Regions from separate parts of the Fundidesulfovibrio soli genome, predicted to be linked through region 2. Evidence: predicted binding sites of a transcription regulator. Region 2 holds the regulator's gene; each other region holds the start of a gene.
What was found. The regulator sigma-54, encoded in region 2, starts transcription at its own class of promoters, with help from an activator protein. The targets are predictions, from matches to a motif close to CTGGCACGGNNNNTGCTT.

Region 1 (4,893 bases), on a different contig from region 2:
TGATGGAGCGGTGGCACATGACGCAGGAGAGGTCGGCCATCTGGGCGGAGGCGAAGTCGTTGTAGGTCGAGTTGCCGGAGAAGGTGGCATTCACGGTGATGCCGCACTTGTCCAGGATGCGCTCGATCTCGAAGGCGTCGCCGCCGATGTTGTACTCGCCCAGCATGTTGATGTTGTACTTGCCGGTGCGGTTGGGCGTGTCGGAGGTGCCGATGACCTCGGTGAAGATCTTGTTGTTGGCGATGTGGTGGCCGGCCGACTGCGAGACGCCCTTGTAGCCCTCGCAGGAGAAGCCGAAGATGTTGATGCCGAGCAGGGCCTTCATCTCACGGGCCACGGCGTGCACGTCGTCGCCGATGAGGCCGACGGGGCAGGTGGAGAAGATGGCGATGGCCTTGGGCTTGAACAGGTCGTAGGCTTCCTGGATGGCCCTCTTGAGCTTCTTCTCGCCGCCGAAGATGATGTCCTCGTCCTGCATGTCGGTGGAGAACGCGTACGGGATGTAGTTCTCCGCGCCGGGGGCGGACGCGTCGGTCTGGTTGCGCCTGGTCAGCCAGGAGTAGAAGCCGCAGCCGATGGGGCCGTGGGTGATGTTCACGATGTCGCGCGTGGGGCCGAGAATAACGCCCTTGCAGCCCGCGTAGGTGCAGCCGCGCATGGTCACGATGCCGGGGACGGTGCGCACGTTGGAGAGCACCTCGCGGTCCTCGGGACCCTCGTTTTCCTTGATGAATATCTGCTGGGAGCGCTTGCGGCCGACCTTGGGCGGGTACTTGGCCAGAAGCTCCTTCTTTACTTCTTCAGGGTCGATCGCCGGGGCGACCTTATCTGTGATCGGGGCGTCCATAATGCTTCCTCTTCAGGGGCTCCGTTTCGGGGCTCGTGGAGCCGGTTACTCGATGGCGCAGGTGCCGCTCTCGCTGGTGCGCACGCGCACGGAGTCGGCCATGGGCACCACGAAGATCTTGCCGTCGCCGGCCTGGCCGGTCTTGTTGGCGGCCATGATGGCGTCCACCACGGTGCTCACCTTCTCGTCGGGCACCACCACGGTGATCAGGCGCTTGGCGAAGAGCTTGCCCTTGCTGCCGAGCACTTCGGCCGCTTCCTGGTAGCCCTGGGCCGCGCCCGCGGCCACGATCGAGTTCACCAGCCCCTTGCCGCGTCCCCAGGCCTCGTGGGCGAAGAAGGCCGCGATACCCGCGTCGGTCAACGCCTTCTTGGTCTGGTTCATCTTGTTCATGCGAACGATGGCGATGACTTCCTTCATGGCCTGGCCTCCCCGATGCTGGACAGGTCGGTCTCCTTCACGCCGGAGCTGATGGTGTACATCTCCTCCACGGGGGTGACGAAGATCTTGCCGTCGCCGAAGTTGCCCTTCCCGCCGGTGCGGGCGGAGTCAACGATGGTCTTGATCACGTAGTCCTTGTCCTTCTCGGACACGACCGTCATGATCTGGACCTTGGGAATCTCGTCGTAGGTCACTTCGCCGATCTTGATGCCGCGCTGCTTGCCGCGGCCGGCGACCGCGAGTTTGGTGGCTGCCGGGAAGCCGGCGTCCATGAGGGCGGCCATCACGTCGTCGGCCTTCTCGGGGCGGACGATGGAACGGATCATGATAAGGGACATGCTGCTTTCTCCTGTCTTGCTCTATGGTTGTTCCGTCGGCCGCTAGTTGGCGATGCCGAATTCCACCAGCAGGGATTCCAGCTCCTCGATGGGCAGCGGAGTCGGGATGACGAACTTCTGGTTGTCCTGGATCTTGGAGGCCAGGGCCAGATACTCGTTGGCCTGCGGGTGCTCGGGCGAGAAATCGATGACGGTCTTGCGGTTGAGCTCGGCGCGCTGCACCTGGTTCTCGCGGGGGACGAAGTGGATCATCTGGGTGCCGAGGCGGTCGGCCAGGGCGGTGATCAGGTCCAGCTCGCGGTCGACCTTGCGGGAGTTGCAGATCAGCCCGCCCAGGCGCACGCCGCCGGCTTCGGCGAACTTCACGATGCCCTTGCAGATGTTGTTGGCGGCGTACATGGCCATCATCTCGCCGGAGACGACGATGTAGATCTCCTGGGCCTTGCCTTCACGGATGGGCATGGCGAAACCGCCGCAGACGACGTCGCCGAGAACGTCGTAGAAGACGTAGTCGAGCTGCTTGTCGTCGGTGTAGGCGCCCAGCTGCTCGAGCAGGTTGATGGAGGTGATGATGCCGCGGCCGGCGCAGCCGACGCCGGGCTCGGGGCCGCCGGACTCGGTGCACATGGTGCCCTTGAAGCCGGGCTTCAGGATGTCTTCGAGTTCCACGTCCTCGCCTTCCTCACGAAGGGTGTCGAGCACGGTCTTCTGCTGCAGGCCGCCGAGGAGCAGGCGGGTGGAGTCGGCCTTGGGGTCGCAGCCCACGACCATGACCTTCTTGCCCAGCGTGGCCAAACCGGCCACGGTGTTCTGGGTGGTGGTGGACTTGCCGATGCCGCCTTTGCCGTAAATTGCGATCTTTCTCATGACAAACCTCCGAAAGGGGATGGGGTCGAGTTGAAATACGCAAGGCATAAGGCAAGCGCCGTGCCAAAAACAGGATGTTTTTTGCAAATTTGGTAAAATCGTTAGCTGGGGCGGGCTGCGGGGAGTTCGGCCAAAGCTGGCAGATAGTGGCTCGCAGAGATGTCGCGCCAAGATGTTTCAAAATAGTTTACAATTTTGTTCTCCTTTTTGTAAGATCAGTGCCCACTGGTGTCGGCTCTCTCCGGAAAACCGGGGGCGAGCGAAAGACCGACGGGGCGGCCCTGGCCCGGTTTCAGCCGGGAGAGCCTGACGGCGCTCGATATCGCCCGGCGGGGATTGTCGACATCGGCGGCAAAAGCCAGTAGTCCTGGCCCAGCGGCGCCCTGCGCCGCAATTTTTCGATCTGGAGTATCCGATGGTTACGTACTGGCTGCTGTACGCCTTCGCTGGCGCCGTGGCGGGAGTCCTGGCCGGGCTCCTGGGCGTCGGAGGCGGCATTGTCATCGTCCCCGTTCTGTCCGTGCTCTTCACCATGCAGGGCATGCCACAAGAGTACATGATGCAGATGGCCCTGGGCACCTCGCTCGCCTCCATCATGTTCACCTCCGTTTCCAGCATGCGCGCCCACCACAGGCACGGCGCCGTGCGCTGGAACGTGGTCAAGGCCATCTCCCCCGGCATCATCGTGGGCACCCTGGCGGGCAGCTGGCTGGCCTCCATCCTCTCCAGCGGGTTCCTCAAGGGCTTCTTCGTCTTCTTCCTCTACTACGTCTCCTTCCAGATGTTCTTGAACATCAAGCCCAAGCCCACCCGCGAGATACCCGACACCAAGGGCATCTTCGGGGTGGGTTCCGGCATCGGCGTCATCTCCGCCCTGGTGGGCATCGGCGGCGGCACCCTCTCCGTGCCGTTCATGACCTGGTGCAACATCCCCATGCACCAGGCCGTGGGCACCTCGGCGGCCATCGGTTTCCCCATCGCCCTGGCCGGCACCGTGGGCTACATCTTCGGCGGCCTGGGCAAGGCGGGCCTGCCCGACGCCACCCTGGGCTTCATCTACATCCCCGCGCTGATCGGGCTGGTGGTCTGCAGCATGCTCACGGCCCCCACCGGCGCGAAGATCGCCCACAAGCTGCCCGTGGCCAAGCTCAAGAAGGTCTTCGCGGTCTTCCTGTTCATCATGGCCACTCGCATGCTGCTGCAATTCTTCTAACCGGCAGGCCCGACGGCAAAGGCTGGAGTACATGGATTCCCCATATCCCAGGTTCTCGCAGGACGAGATCCTGCGTCTTCTGCACACCGTGCTCGGGGTCTGCCGCGAGGGCGTCTCCGTCACGGCCCCGGACGGCAGCATCGAGTGGGTTAACCCCGCATTCACGACCATCACCGGCTACGAGGCCGGTGAGGTCGTGGGCCACAACCCGCGCGTGCTGAAATCCGACCGCCACGACGACGCATTCTACGCCGACATGTGGCGCACCCTGGCCGAGAAGGGCCACTGGTCCGGCGAAATCTGGAACCGCCGCAAGTCCGGCGAGGCCTACCCCGAGTGGCTGGCCATCACCGCCGTGCGAGACGGCTCGGGCGCGCTCCAGCGCTATGTGGCCGTGTTCCACGACCTGACGGACATCAAGCGCGACAAGGACCTGATCCGCCGGCAGACCTACCACGACGCCCTGACCAACCTGCCCAACCGCTTCCTCTTCCAGGACCGCCTGGGCGTGGCCCTGCGCAACAGAGCCAACGACGGGAGCCTGCTGGGCGTGATCTGCCTGGACCTCGACCGCTTCCGGGCCGTCAACGACAGTCTGGGGCACAGGGCCGGGGACCAGCTCCTGGCGGAGGTCGCCCGCAGGCTGACCCCGCTTTTGCGACAGGCCGACACCCTCTCCCGCTACGGGGGCGACACCTTCTACATGCTGCTCACCGGGCTGCGCGACCCGGAGGACGCCGCCCACGTGGCGGGCCGCATCCTGACCAGCCTGGCCGCGCCGCTCGAGATCATGGGCCAGGAGCTGCGCATCTCGGCCAGCGTGGGCATCGCCATCTCCCCCAACGACGGCGCGGACCCGGGCCAGCTCATGCGCAACGCCGAGATCGCCATGTACACCTCCAAGCGCTCCGGCCCCAGCGGCTACGCCTTCTTCACGGAGGACCTGGGCGACAAGGTGCTGCGCGCCCTGCAGATGGAGAACGACCTGCGCAAGGCCCTGGCCCGGGAGGAGTTCAGCGTGCACTACCAGCCCAAGGTGGACCTGGCCTCGGGGGCCATCCAGGGCATGGAGGCCCTGGTGCGCTGGCACCGCTCCGACGGGACCATGGTCTCGCCGGCCGAATTCATCCCCCTGGCCGAGGAGACCGGCCTCATCGTCCCCCTGGGCGAGCTCGTGCTGGAGCTGG
Region 2 (4,893 bases):
CCACCGGGGCCACGAGCTCGGCGAGCACGTCGGGCTTGCTGTCGGCTGCGAGGCTGTCGAGCACGAAGTCCTTGCGGAGGTACTCGCCCAGGCGCATCAGTTGGATACTCCAGGGTCGATCAGGCCGAAGTCGCCGTTCTTGCGCTTGTAGATCACGTTGATGCGGTCCGTGTCGGCGTTCTGGAACACCAGGAACTCGAACTTCATGGCGGTGACCTGCTCGGCGGCCTCGTCAACGCTCATGGGCTTGGGGTTGTACTTATCGGACTCCTCGATGGCGTTGACCTTGCCCGCTTCGTCGAAGCTGACCACGCCCATGGTCACGGGGGCCTCGGGCTGCTTGCGGCGGTCCTTCATCTTCTCGCGCATCTTGCGGATCTGCGCTTCGAGCTTGTCGGTGATGAGGTCCACGGTGGAGTACATGTCGTCGGAGCGCTCATGGGCGGAGATGTGCATGACGTCGGCGTCCAGCAACACGTCGATGATCTGGCGGGTCTTCTCGACCATCAGGGTGACGACCATCTCGGCGTTGTCGGCGTTGCTCATGTATTTGGAAAGCTTCTCGAAACGCTTGCTGGCGTATTCGCGCAGGCCGGGAGAAGGTTCAAAATTCTTGAAGTGGAATGCGATGTTCATAGAGCCTCCAAGGTCTTACCGCATGGGGATGCGGGGTTTTAGAGAATTTCCTTGCGTTTGGACGACGATTCGATCCCCATGGCCATTCTGTACTTTGCCACAGTACGGCGTGCGATGTTGACTTGCAACTTCTGTTTGAGAATCTCGGCGATCTGCTCGTCGCTGATGGTCTTCTTGGAGTCCTCGGTGGCGATGAGCTGCTTGATGAGCGCCTTGACCGACTCGGAGCCGACGGAGGTGCCGTCGTCGAGTTCCAGTGAGGAGTTGAAGAAGAATTTGAGTTCGTAGATCCCGTGCGGAGTGGCTACGTACTTGCTCGTGGTGATGCGGCTCACGGTGGACTCGTGCATGCCGATGTCGTCGGCCACGTCCTTGAGGATCAAGGGTTTGAGCTTGGTCACGCCGTGCTCGAAAAAGCCTCTCTGAAATTTAACGATACTCTCCAGCACCTTGAACAGGGTCCGCTGGCGTTGATAGAGGCTCTTCATCAGCCACTGGGCGGAGCGCATCTTGTCCTGGAGGTAGTCCTTGTCGGAGCCCGAGGCGCCGCTGCCGCGGCTCATGTCCTCCATGTAGTAGGGAGACAGTTGGAGCTTGGGCAACCCATCTTCGTTGAGCACGATGATGAAGTCGTCCCCGTACTTGTACACGAAGGCGTCCGGGTTCACGTACACCGGCTCGGAAGAGCTGAAGTGCGAGCCGGGCATTGGGTCCAGCGATTGAATGATATCGAGGTATTGCCTGATATCCTCCAGGCTCAGCTTGAACTTCTTGGCCAGGGGCTTGTAGCGCTTCTTCTCCAGGTCTTCGAGGTGGTCGCTCACGATCTCGAGCAGGATGGGGTCCGTGTAGCCATAGACCTCCAGCTGCACCAGCAGGCACTCCTGCGGGGTGCGGGCAGCAACGCCCACGGGGTCGAAGCGCTGCAGCTTGTGGAGCACGGATTCCACCAGGGGCTCGTCCGCGCCGGTCTCCTGGGCGATCTCCTCAAGGGAGGAGCGGAAATAGCCCATATGATCCAGATTGCCGACGATGGCGTCGGCCACGGCCCGCTCCTGCTGGGTGAATTCGGAAAGATTGATCTGCCAGGAGAGGTGCCCCTCAAGGGAGGTCTTGGAGGTCAGCCTGGCCTCGAAGGAGAAGCCCTCTTCCGGGGCCTCGTACTCGCGCACCGTGGCCTGGCGGGAGGTGGAGGCGAAGTCGCCGATGTAGTCGTCCCACTCGGCGGTCTTGAGCAGCTCGCGCTGCATGGCGCCTTCATCGGTGGTGGCGTCGGGGGAATGGGAATCCTCGGCTATGGTCGGGGCGGGACGCTCATCCTCGACAAGCACCTCTTCCAGCAGCGGGTTCTCGAGCAGCTCCTGCTGCACGGTCTCCATCAGTTCCAGTCGGGACAACTGCAACAGCTTGATAGCCTGCTGCAGCTGGGGGGTCATCACCAGCTGCTGAGAGAGTTTGAGTTGCTGTCTGAGCTCCAGGGCCATCGGCCGGGTTTCCTCCTCGGTACGGAATATGACGGCTAGCAAGAAAAATGCCGAATATCCGCCGCGAAGGCTGCTTATGCACTAATTCCTGGCTTCACGCAAGATGTCCTGGGGATCAATCCTCCTGCGGGGTCAGGTTCGCGCCCCTGGCGGTCAGCAGCAGGCGCACCGCCTCGCGCACCGCGCCGCCCCCGCCGGGCCTGCGCGATATCCAGGCCGCCCGGCGCAGGGCCTCGGGCTGGGCATCGGCCGGAGCCATGGGCAGGCCCACCTTGGCCATGACCGGCAGGTCCAGCAGGTCGTCGCCCATGTAGGCCACATGGCGGAACTCAAGTCCTCGGACGCGCAGCATATCCTCCAGGATGGGGAGCTTGCGCCTGTGGCCGCCGTTGAATTCGGCCACTCCGAGCTCCTTGAGGCGGCGGCGGGCCTGGGCGTTGTCCAGGCCGCTGATCACAGCAACTTCAACGCCCGCATGCTGCAAGAGCTTGATGCCCAGGCCGTCGAGCACGCTGAAGCGCTTCAGCACGAGGCCGTCCGCGTCGTAGAGCACCCCGTTGTCGGTGAGCACCCCGTCCACATCCAGGACCAGGATGCGCGCGTCCCTGGCAAGGCGGAGCGCCCGGCTCGTCAAGCCGGGCCGGGCGCGCCTCCTCATCAAGCTTTGCGGCGGGCCTTGGCCGCGCGGATGAATTCCCTGAAGAGCGGATGCGGCTTCATGGGGCTGGAGTGGAACTCGGGATGGAACTGGCAGCCCAGGAACCACGGATGCTCGGGCAGCTCCACCATTTCCACCAGGGATTCGTCGGGCGACAGGCCGGAGAAGACCATGCCCTTCTCCTCCATGCGCGCGTAGTAGGCCTTGTTGAACTCGTAGCGGTGGCGGTGGCGCTCCTCGATCTGGGGCTTGCCGTAGGCCTCCATGGCCTTGGTCTCGGGCTTGACCACGCAGGGGTAGGCCCCCAGGCGCATGGTGCCGCCCATCTCGGAGTCGGCGTCGCGGCGCTCCAGCTTCTTGGTGCGGAAGTCGTACCACTCGCGCATCAGGTAGATGATGGGGTCGGGGTTCAAGCGGTTGAACTCCTCGGAGTTGGCCTCCGTGAGCCCCAGGACGTTGCGCGCGAACTCGATGCAGGCCAGCTGCATGCCAAGGCAGATGCCGAAGAAGGGCACCTTGTTCTCGCGGGCGTAGCGGATGGCGATGATCTTGCCCTCCACCCCGCGCGATCCGAAGCCGCCGGGCACGAGCACAGCGTCCAGCTCGCCCAGGCGCTCCACCACGTTCTCCTGGGTGATCTCCTCTGAGTTCACGTAGACCAGGTTGGCGCGGCAGTTGTTGGCCACACCGCCGTGGATCAGGGCCTCGTGCAGGCTCTTGTAGGCCTCCTTGAGGTCCACATACTTGCCCACGATGCCGATGGACACCTCGCCCTTGGGGTTGGCCAGGGCGTGGGTCAGCTCCTCCCAGGGGCGCAGCTCGGCGTTCTTGGCGGGCAGGCGCAGCAGGATGGCGATCTTCTGGTCCACGCCTTCGGCGTAGAGCTTCAGGGGCACTTCGTAGATGTTCTTCACGTCCACGGCGGTGAACACGGCGTCGGCGTCCACGTTGCAGAACTGGGCGATCTTGGACTTCAGCGAGGAGTCCAGCTCGATCTCGGAGCGGCAGATGATGATGTCGGGTTGGATGCCGATGGAGCGCAGCTCCTTGACGCTGTGCTGGGTGGGCTTGGTCTTGAGCTCGCCCGCCACGCGCAGGTAGGGGATGAGCGTCAGGTGGATGTAGAGCACGTTGTCCTTGCCCAGGTCGGAGCGCAGCTGGCGGATGGCCTCCAGGAAGGGCTGGCCCTCGATGTCGCCCACGGTGCCGCCGATCTCGATGATGGCCACGTCCTCGTCGCGGGCCACGCCAAGGATGGAGCGCTTGATCTCGTCGGTGATGTGCGGGATCACCTGCACGGTGCCGCCCAGGTAGTCGCCGCGGCGCTCCTTCTGGATGACGGTGTTGTAGACGCGCCCGGAGGTGAAGTTGTTGTTCTGGCTCATGGGCACGCCGAGGTAGCGCTCGTAGTGGCCCAGGTCGAGGTCGGTCTCGGCGCCGTCGTCGGTGACGTACACCTCGCCGTGCTGGAACGGGTTCATGGTGCCAGGGTCCACGTTGATGTAAGGATCGAGCTTCTGGATGGTCACCTTCAGGCCGCGCGCCTGCAACAGCGCGCCGATGGAGGCGGCGCACAACCCTTTGCCGAGGGAGGACAACACGCCCCCGGTGACGAAAATAAACTTGGTTTTCATGAAGCCCGGCCTCCTTGCCGATAGCAAAAGTGTATAAAGCCCCCTCCCGGTTGACGCTTCGCTCGGGGGCACGTAATGTCTCCGAACACGTCTAAGCGACCGGTCCGATTTTTTCAAGAAACCCCTGGAGCGACTTTCATGGCCCGAGTCAGAACCCTGGTCATCACCGGATACGGCACCAACTGCGAGGCGGAGTCCGCCCACGCGGCCAATTTGTCGGGGTCCGACCAGACCGACATCGTCTATTTTTCCGACATCACGGCCGGGCGGGTGAGCCTGCCCGGCTACAACTTTCTTATCTTTCCCGGCGGATTTCTCGACGGCGACGACCTCGGCGCCGGCCAGGCCGGGGCCATCCGCTGGAAATACGCGAAAACCGCCGCGGGCGAGGCCCTGCTTGGGCAGCTGCGCACCTTCTTCGAGGACGGCGGCCTTATCCTGGGCATCTGCAACGGCTTCCAGCTGCTGGTAAAGCTCGGGC
Region 3 (4,893 bases), on a different contig from region 2:
GGAGTTCACAGTGGCCAAGGAGCAGAACATCCAGCTCAAGTCGGGCTGGTTCTCGGACCGCTCGGCCTGCTACCTGGCCTCGGGACGCCCCGTGATCGTCGAGGATACGGGCTTCGGCACCTATCTGCCCGTTGGAGAGGGGCTGCTGGCCTTCGAGGGGGCAGATGGCGCCAAGGGCGCCATCGAGGCCGTGCTGGCCGACTACCCGAAGCACCGCGCCGCCGCCAGGCGCATCGCCGAGGAGTTCTTCGACTCGGTCAGGGTCCTGGGCGACCTGCTCAAGGCCGCCGGGCTGGACTGATCGTCCCCCGTTACCAATCATGCACAAAACCCCGCCCAGGCATTACCCGGGCGGGGTTTTTCGCACATTGCCGGTTCGCCCGGCGAAGTTCGCAGCTCAGGAGCGGACGATGACCTCCCCCGGCTTCACATTCGAGCGGTGGGCCACGCACTCCACCTCGTCTCCGTCAACCACGCGCCCGTCCTCCATGACCACGGTGCGCTGCGCCAGCCTGGCGTAGCCCATGTCGTGCGTGACCATCACCAGGGAGACTCCCTCGGTGTGCAGGTCGCGCAAGAGCTCCACGATGCCGTCGCCGTTGCGCTTGTCCAGGCTGCCGGTGGGTTCGTCCGCGAAGAGCACCTCCGGGCTTTTGACCAGGGCGCGGGCGATGGCCACGCGCTGCTGCTCGCCGCCGGAGAGGTTGCCGGGCAGGCGGCCGCCCTTGCCGCCCAGGCCCACGCGCTCCAGGCACTCGGCGGCCTTGTCGCGGATGTCCTGCCCGACGGGGCGCAGGGTGTTCATGAAGGGCACCATCACGTTCTCCAGCGCCGTGAGGTAGGGCAGCAGGTGGTGCAGCTGGAAGATGATGGAGAAGTCCTTGTGTCGGAGCCGGTTGATGCGGCCCTCGGGCATGGCCGTGACGTTCTCCCCCTGGTAGAGCACATGGCCCGAGTCCGGGCGGGTCAGGGTGGAGAGGACGTTGAGCAGCGAGGACTTGCCCGATCCCGAGCGGCCCACCACGCACACGAATTCGCCCTTGCCCACCTGGACGGACACGTTGTCCAGCACGAGGGTGTCGCCGTAGGATTTGGATACGTTCACGGCCTGAAGCATGTCGGTCTCCCGTTTGGTTGTCTCTGATATGGAAATATGGTCCGGAGTCGCCTCCGGCGGGCAAAGGGCCTTCGGCCCTCCGCACTCCCTTTCCGCTTCGCGGCGTGTGCCGTAGCTGCCGGTGTCCGGCTGACAACCGCTCCCTACGCGAAGCTGTGAAGGATTCCAAAGGAACGAAGTTCCTTTGGCGGGAGAGTCCGGAGAGGGCAGCGCCCTCTCCGGCCGCCGGAGGCGCTCTCCTCTAAAGCATTACCAAGGCCTGGCTGGGGTCGGTGTTGGCGGCCTTCCAGGCCGGAATCACCGACGACAGGCAGGAGATCACGGCCACGCCCGCCAGGGTCACGCCCAGGTGCCACCATTCCATTTGCATGGTCGCCTCCTTGCCGAGCTCCAGCATGTCCATCACGGAGTGGCTCACGCCGAACCCGCCCAGGAATCCGGCCACGCCCGCGGCCATGCCGATGGCCATGGCCTCCAGGCAGAAGATGGAGAACACGCTCCCCCGCGAGTAGCCCAGGGAGCGCAGCACGCCGATCTCGTGCTTGCGTTCGTTGACCGAAGCCAGGAGCGACAGTGCGATCATGAAGCAGGCCGTGAGCAGCAGGATCACGCTGACGATGAGCGCCAGGTGCTGCACGAAGTGCACGGTGTACATGCGGGCCTTAACGATCTTCTGCATGGCCACGATGTCCACGTCGGGGATCTTCTGCTGGATCTGGGCCACGATGTCGTCGATGGGGCAGCCGGAGCACAGCGCGGCCACCTCGGCGAAGTGGATCTGGCCGGGCTTGCCCATGGCGGCCTGCAGGTCCTCGATGCCGGCGAAGATCACGTTGTCGTCCTCGGAGCCGGTCTGGGTCAGCAGGCCGGACACGGTGAAATCCCGTCCCTGCACCTGGAAACGGTCGCCCACCTTCAGGCCCAGGGTCGCGGCCGCGCGGGAGCCCACCAGCACCTCGCCCGGGGCCTCGGGCGTCTTGCCCTCGAATCCCCAGTAGTTCTTGATCATCAGCTCCTCGGGCCAGTCCACGCCGATGACGGCCGCGTGCTGCCCCTTGACCTCGGTCAGGGCGATGAACTTGGGCGCCACGGACGCGATGCGCTCGTGCAGCTCGATGGTGCGGACCTTGTCCACCTGTTCGCGGCTGAGGCTCTTCACGTCCAGGGAGACGTTGCCCAGGCTGAAGCCGCCGTAGCCCACGGCCAGGGTGTCCACCTTGGGCTGGAGCAGGATGTTGGCGCCGTAGGCGGTGAGCTTCTTCTCCATGGAGTCGCCCACGGCCTTGGACACGTAGTTGAGCGCCACCACGGAGCAGATGCCCGCGGCGAAGACCACGGTGAGCAGTGCCGTGCGCATGGTCTTGCGGCGCAGGGTTCGCAGAGGCAGGGTGAGCAGGTTCACGGGCGCTCCTTGGCTATTTGAAGTATTTGATGCCCTGGGCCAGGTCGGACTTCTGGATCACCACCTTGTCGCCCTCCACCTTGTTGGGCAGCGGATGCGGGTTGCAGCCGCCCTTGACCATGCCCACGCGGGTCACGGGGAATTTCATCCCGCAGTTGACGCAGACCATCACGTCGCCCGACTGCTTGTAGCCCTTCTTCTCGGGGAAACAGACGTCGCAGGCGTCCAGGGCGGAGCGCACGGAGCCGTCCGGGGCCTTGATCAAGAAGTACTTCACGGTGACGCCGTCCACGTCGAACTTGAAGAACTTGGCGGTGTCGCTGACGTCGGAGAGCGGGATGGTGACCGTGTCGTCGGCGGCGCGGGCGGCGGGGGCCAGGGCCAGAAGCAGGAGCAGGGGGAGAAGGATGCGTTTCACGAAAGATACCTCTCAGTATAGGATTTGCACGACGACCGGTTGCGGTGGCCCGGCCTGTGAACGTCGGAGAAGCAATGGGATAACCATTCTTTGTTCACAGTCAAAACGGACAAGATGAAGCAGGATTTGTGCCTGTGTCTAACTGTTCAAAATCGAAAAGTTTATTCTGAGGAGTGGTGTCAGTATGTGCAATATACTGCACAAGATAGGCCTTTGTGCAAGGCGGGACTCCGAGGGGAGGGGAGGCCTGAAATACAATAACCGTTGTGAGGTGGACCCAGGTGCGATATTGATGTGCGCAAAGAGTTGTCGGGTTTCGAGTTGCCGACGGGCGGTTATTGCCGCTTTGCTGATTTGAGCACCGTCGCCGCGCAAAGGAGCTTTTCGATGAAGAAGGCGTTGATGATCCTGGGTGGGTTGTTTCTGGCGGCGTTCGTGTTGGTTGGCGCGTTGTTCGCCTACATGGCTGTCGTGGGGCAGGGGCTGGACCAGGAAAGCAAAGCCTATGTTATGGAGACGGTTCCGGTGCTCTGTTCCGCTTTTGATCTGGAGACCTTCAAAAAACACGCAAGCCCGGAGCTTCTGAAAGCCGGCTCTCCCGAGGAATTGACCAAAATATTGATCTGGCTCAAGGGGCTTGGCCAATTCGGGCGGATTATCGAAGTAACTGGTGACGCCAATATTTCCTACATGCTTGGGAGCGGTAAAGTCGTAACGGCCAAATACAGGGCCAAGGTTGAGTTCGAGACAGGCCCGGCAACAATCCAGATCGTACTCGTAAAGCGCCACGATGGTTGGAAATACAGGCTGTTCACGATCAATTCCATGGCGCTCGTGCCGCAATCTGATCCAGCCCCCTCGCCCTCCTGAGCTGTCGGCGCGAAGGCCGCCCGCGCCCTTCGTTGACATCCGCCCACTGAAAGGCTTACCAGCCAGCCACCCCAAATTTTGGCAATCACGGGCCTATGTGGTGGGCTTTTCCCCGCATGGCGTCCGTTCTGGAGGCTTCATGAGCATCGTCACCCGTTTCGCCCCCAGCCCCACCGGACAGCTGCACATCGGCGGCGCGCGCACGGCAATCTTCAGCTGGCTGCTGGCCCGCCAGGCAGGCGGCCGTTTCCTGCTGCGCATCGAGGACACCGACACTGTCCGCTCCCAGGCCGCCTACACCGAGGGCATCCTGGCCTCCATGAAATGGCTCGGCCTTGATTGGGACGACGAGCCCATCTACCAGACCCAGCGCTTCGAGATTTACAACCAGTTCATCGACTCCATGATCGAGAACGGCACGGCCTACTGGTGCTCCTGCACCCCCGAAGAGGTGGAGGCCATGCGCGAGACCGCGCGCGCCAACGGCACCAAGCCCAAGTACGACGGGCGCTGCCGCGAGCGCGGCCTGGGCCCCGGCCCGGGGCGCGTGGTGCGCCTCAAGGCCCCCCTGGCCGGCACCACCATCATGGACGACCTGGTCCACGGCCCGGTGGCCTTCGACAACGCCGAGCTCGACGACATGATCCTGCGCCGCTCCGACAACACGCCCACCTACAACCTTGCCGTCGTGGTGGACGACGCCACCATGGGCATCACCCACGTGATCCGGGGCGACGACCACATCAACAACACTCCCAAGCAGATCATGATCTACAACGCCCTGGGCTTCCCCCTGCCCAAGTTCGGGCACGTGCCCATGATCCTCGGGCCGGACAAGAAGAAGCTCTCCAAGCGCCACGGCGCCACGGCGGTCTACGAGTACGAGGCCCAGGGCATCCTGCCCGAGGCCATGCTCAACTGCCTGGTGCGCCTGGGCTGGTCCTACGGCGACCAGGAGATCTTCAGCCGGGAGGAACTGCTGCGGCACTTCTCCATCGGCAGCCTGGGCAAGTCCGCCTCGGTGTTCGACAACGAGAAGCTGCTCTGGTTGAACCAGCACTATATCAAGGAAGCGGACCTGGACCG

Region 1: nifH (nitrogenase iron protein) is a predicted target of sigma-54. The motif match lies at 2,543-2,560, and genes of this name have one in related genera.
Region 3: MLE18_RS09295 (Fe-S-containing protein) is a predicted target of sigma-54. The motif match lies at 3,055-3,072, and genes of this name have one in related genera.

The regions. Positions count from the first base shown of each region.
Region 1 is NZ_JAKZKW010000022.1:35,928-40,820, reverse strand. It holds gene nifD (nitrogenase molybdenum-iron protein alpha chain) at 1-847, opposite strand, end outside; gene MLE18_RS15320 (P-II family nitrogen regulator) at 893-1,267, opposite strand; gene MLE18_RS15315 (P-II family nitrogen regulator) at 1,264-1,626, opposite strand; gene nifH (nitrogenase iron protein) at 1,669-2,493, opposite strand; gene MLE18_RS15305 (sulfite exporter TauE/SafE family protein) at 2,909-3,706, shown strand; gene MLE18_RS15300 (putative bifunctional diguanylate cyclase/phosphodiesterase) at 3,738-4,893, shown strand, end outside.
Region 2 is NZ_JAKZKW010000001.1:321,277-326,169, forward strand. It holds gene MLE18_RS01560 (PTS sugar transporter subunit IIA) at 1-97, opposite strand, end outside; gene hpf (ribosome hibernation-promoting factor, HPF/YfiA family) at 97-636, opposite strand; gene rpoN (RNA polymerase factor sigma-54) at 675-2,120, opposite strand; gene MLE18_RS01575 (KdsC family phosphatase) at 2,236-2,778, opposite strand; gene MLE18_RS01580 (CTP synthase) at 2,778-4,412, opposite strand; gene MLE18_RS01585 (phosphoribosylformylglycinamidine synthase subunit PurQ) at 4,551-4,893, shown strand, end outside.
Region 3 is NZ_JAKZKW010000008.1:67,441-72,333, forward strand. It holds gene MLE18_RS09280 (hypothetical protein) at 1-301, shown strand, start outside; gene MLE18_RS09285 (ABC transporter ATP-binding protein) at 398-1,117, opposite strand; gene MLE18_RS09290 (ABC transporter permease) at 1,359-2,519, opposite strand; gene MLE18_RS09295 (Fe-S-containing protein) at 2,533-2,937, opposite strand; gene MLE18_RS09300 (hypothetical protein) at 3,232-3,807, shown strand; gene gltX (glutamate--tRNA ligase) at 3,947-4,893, shown strand, end outside.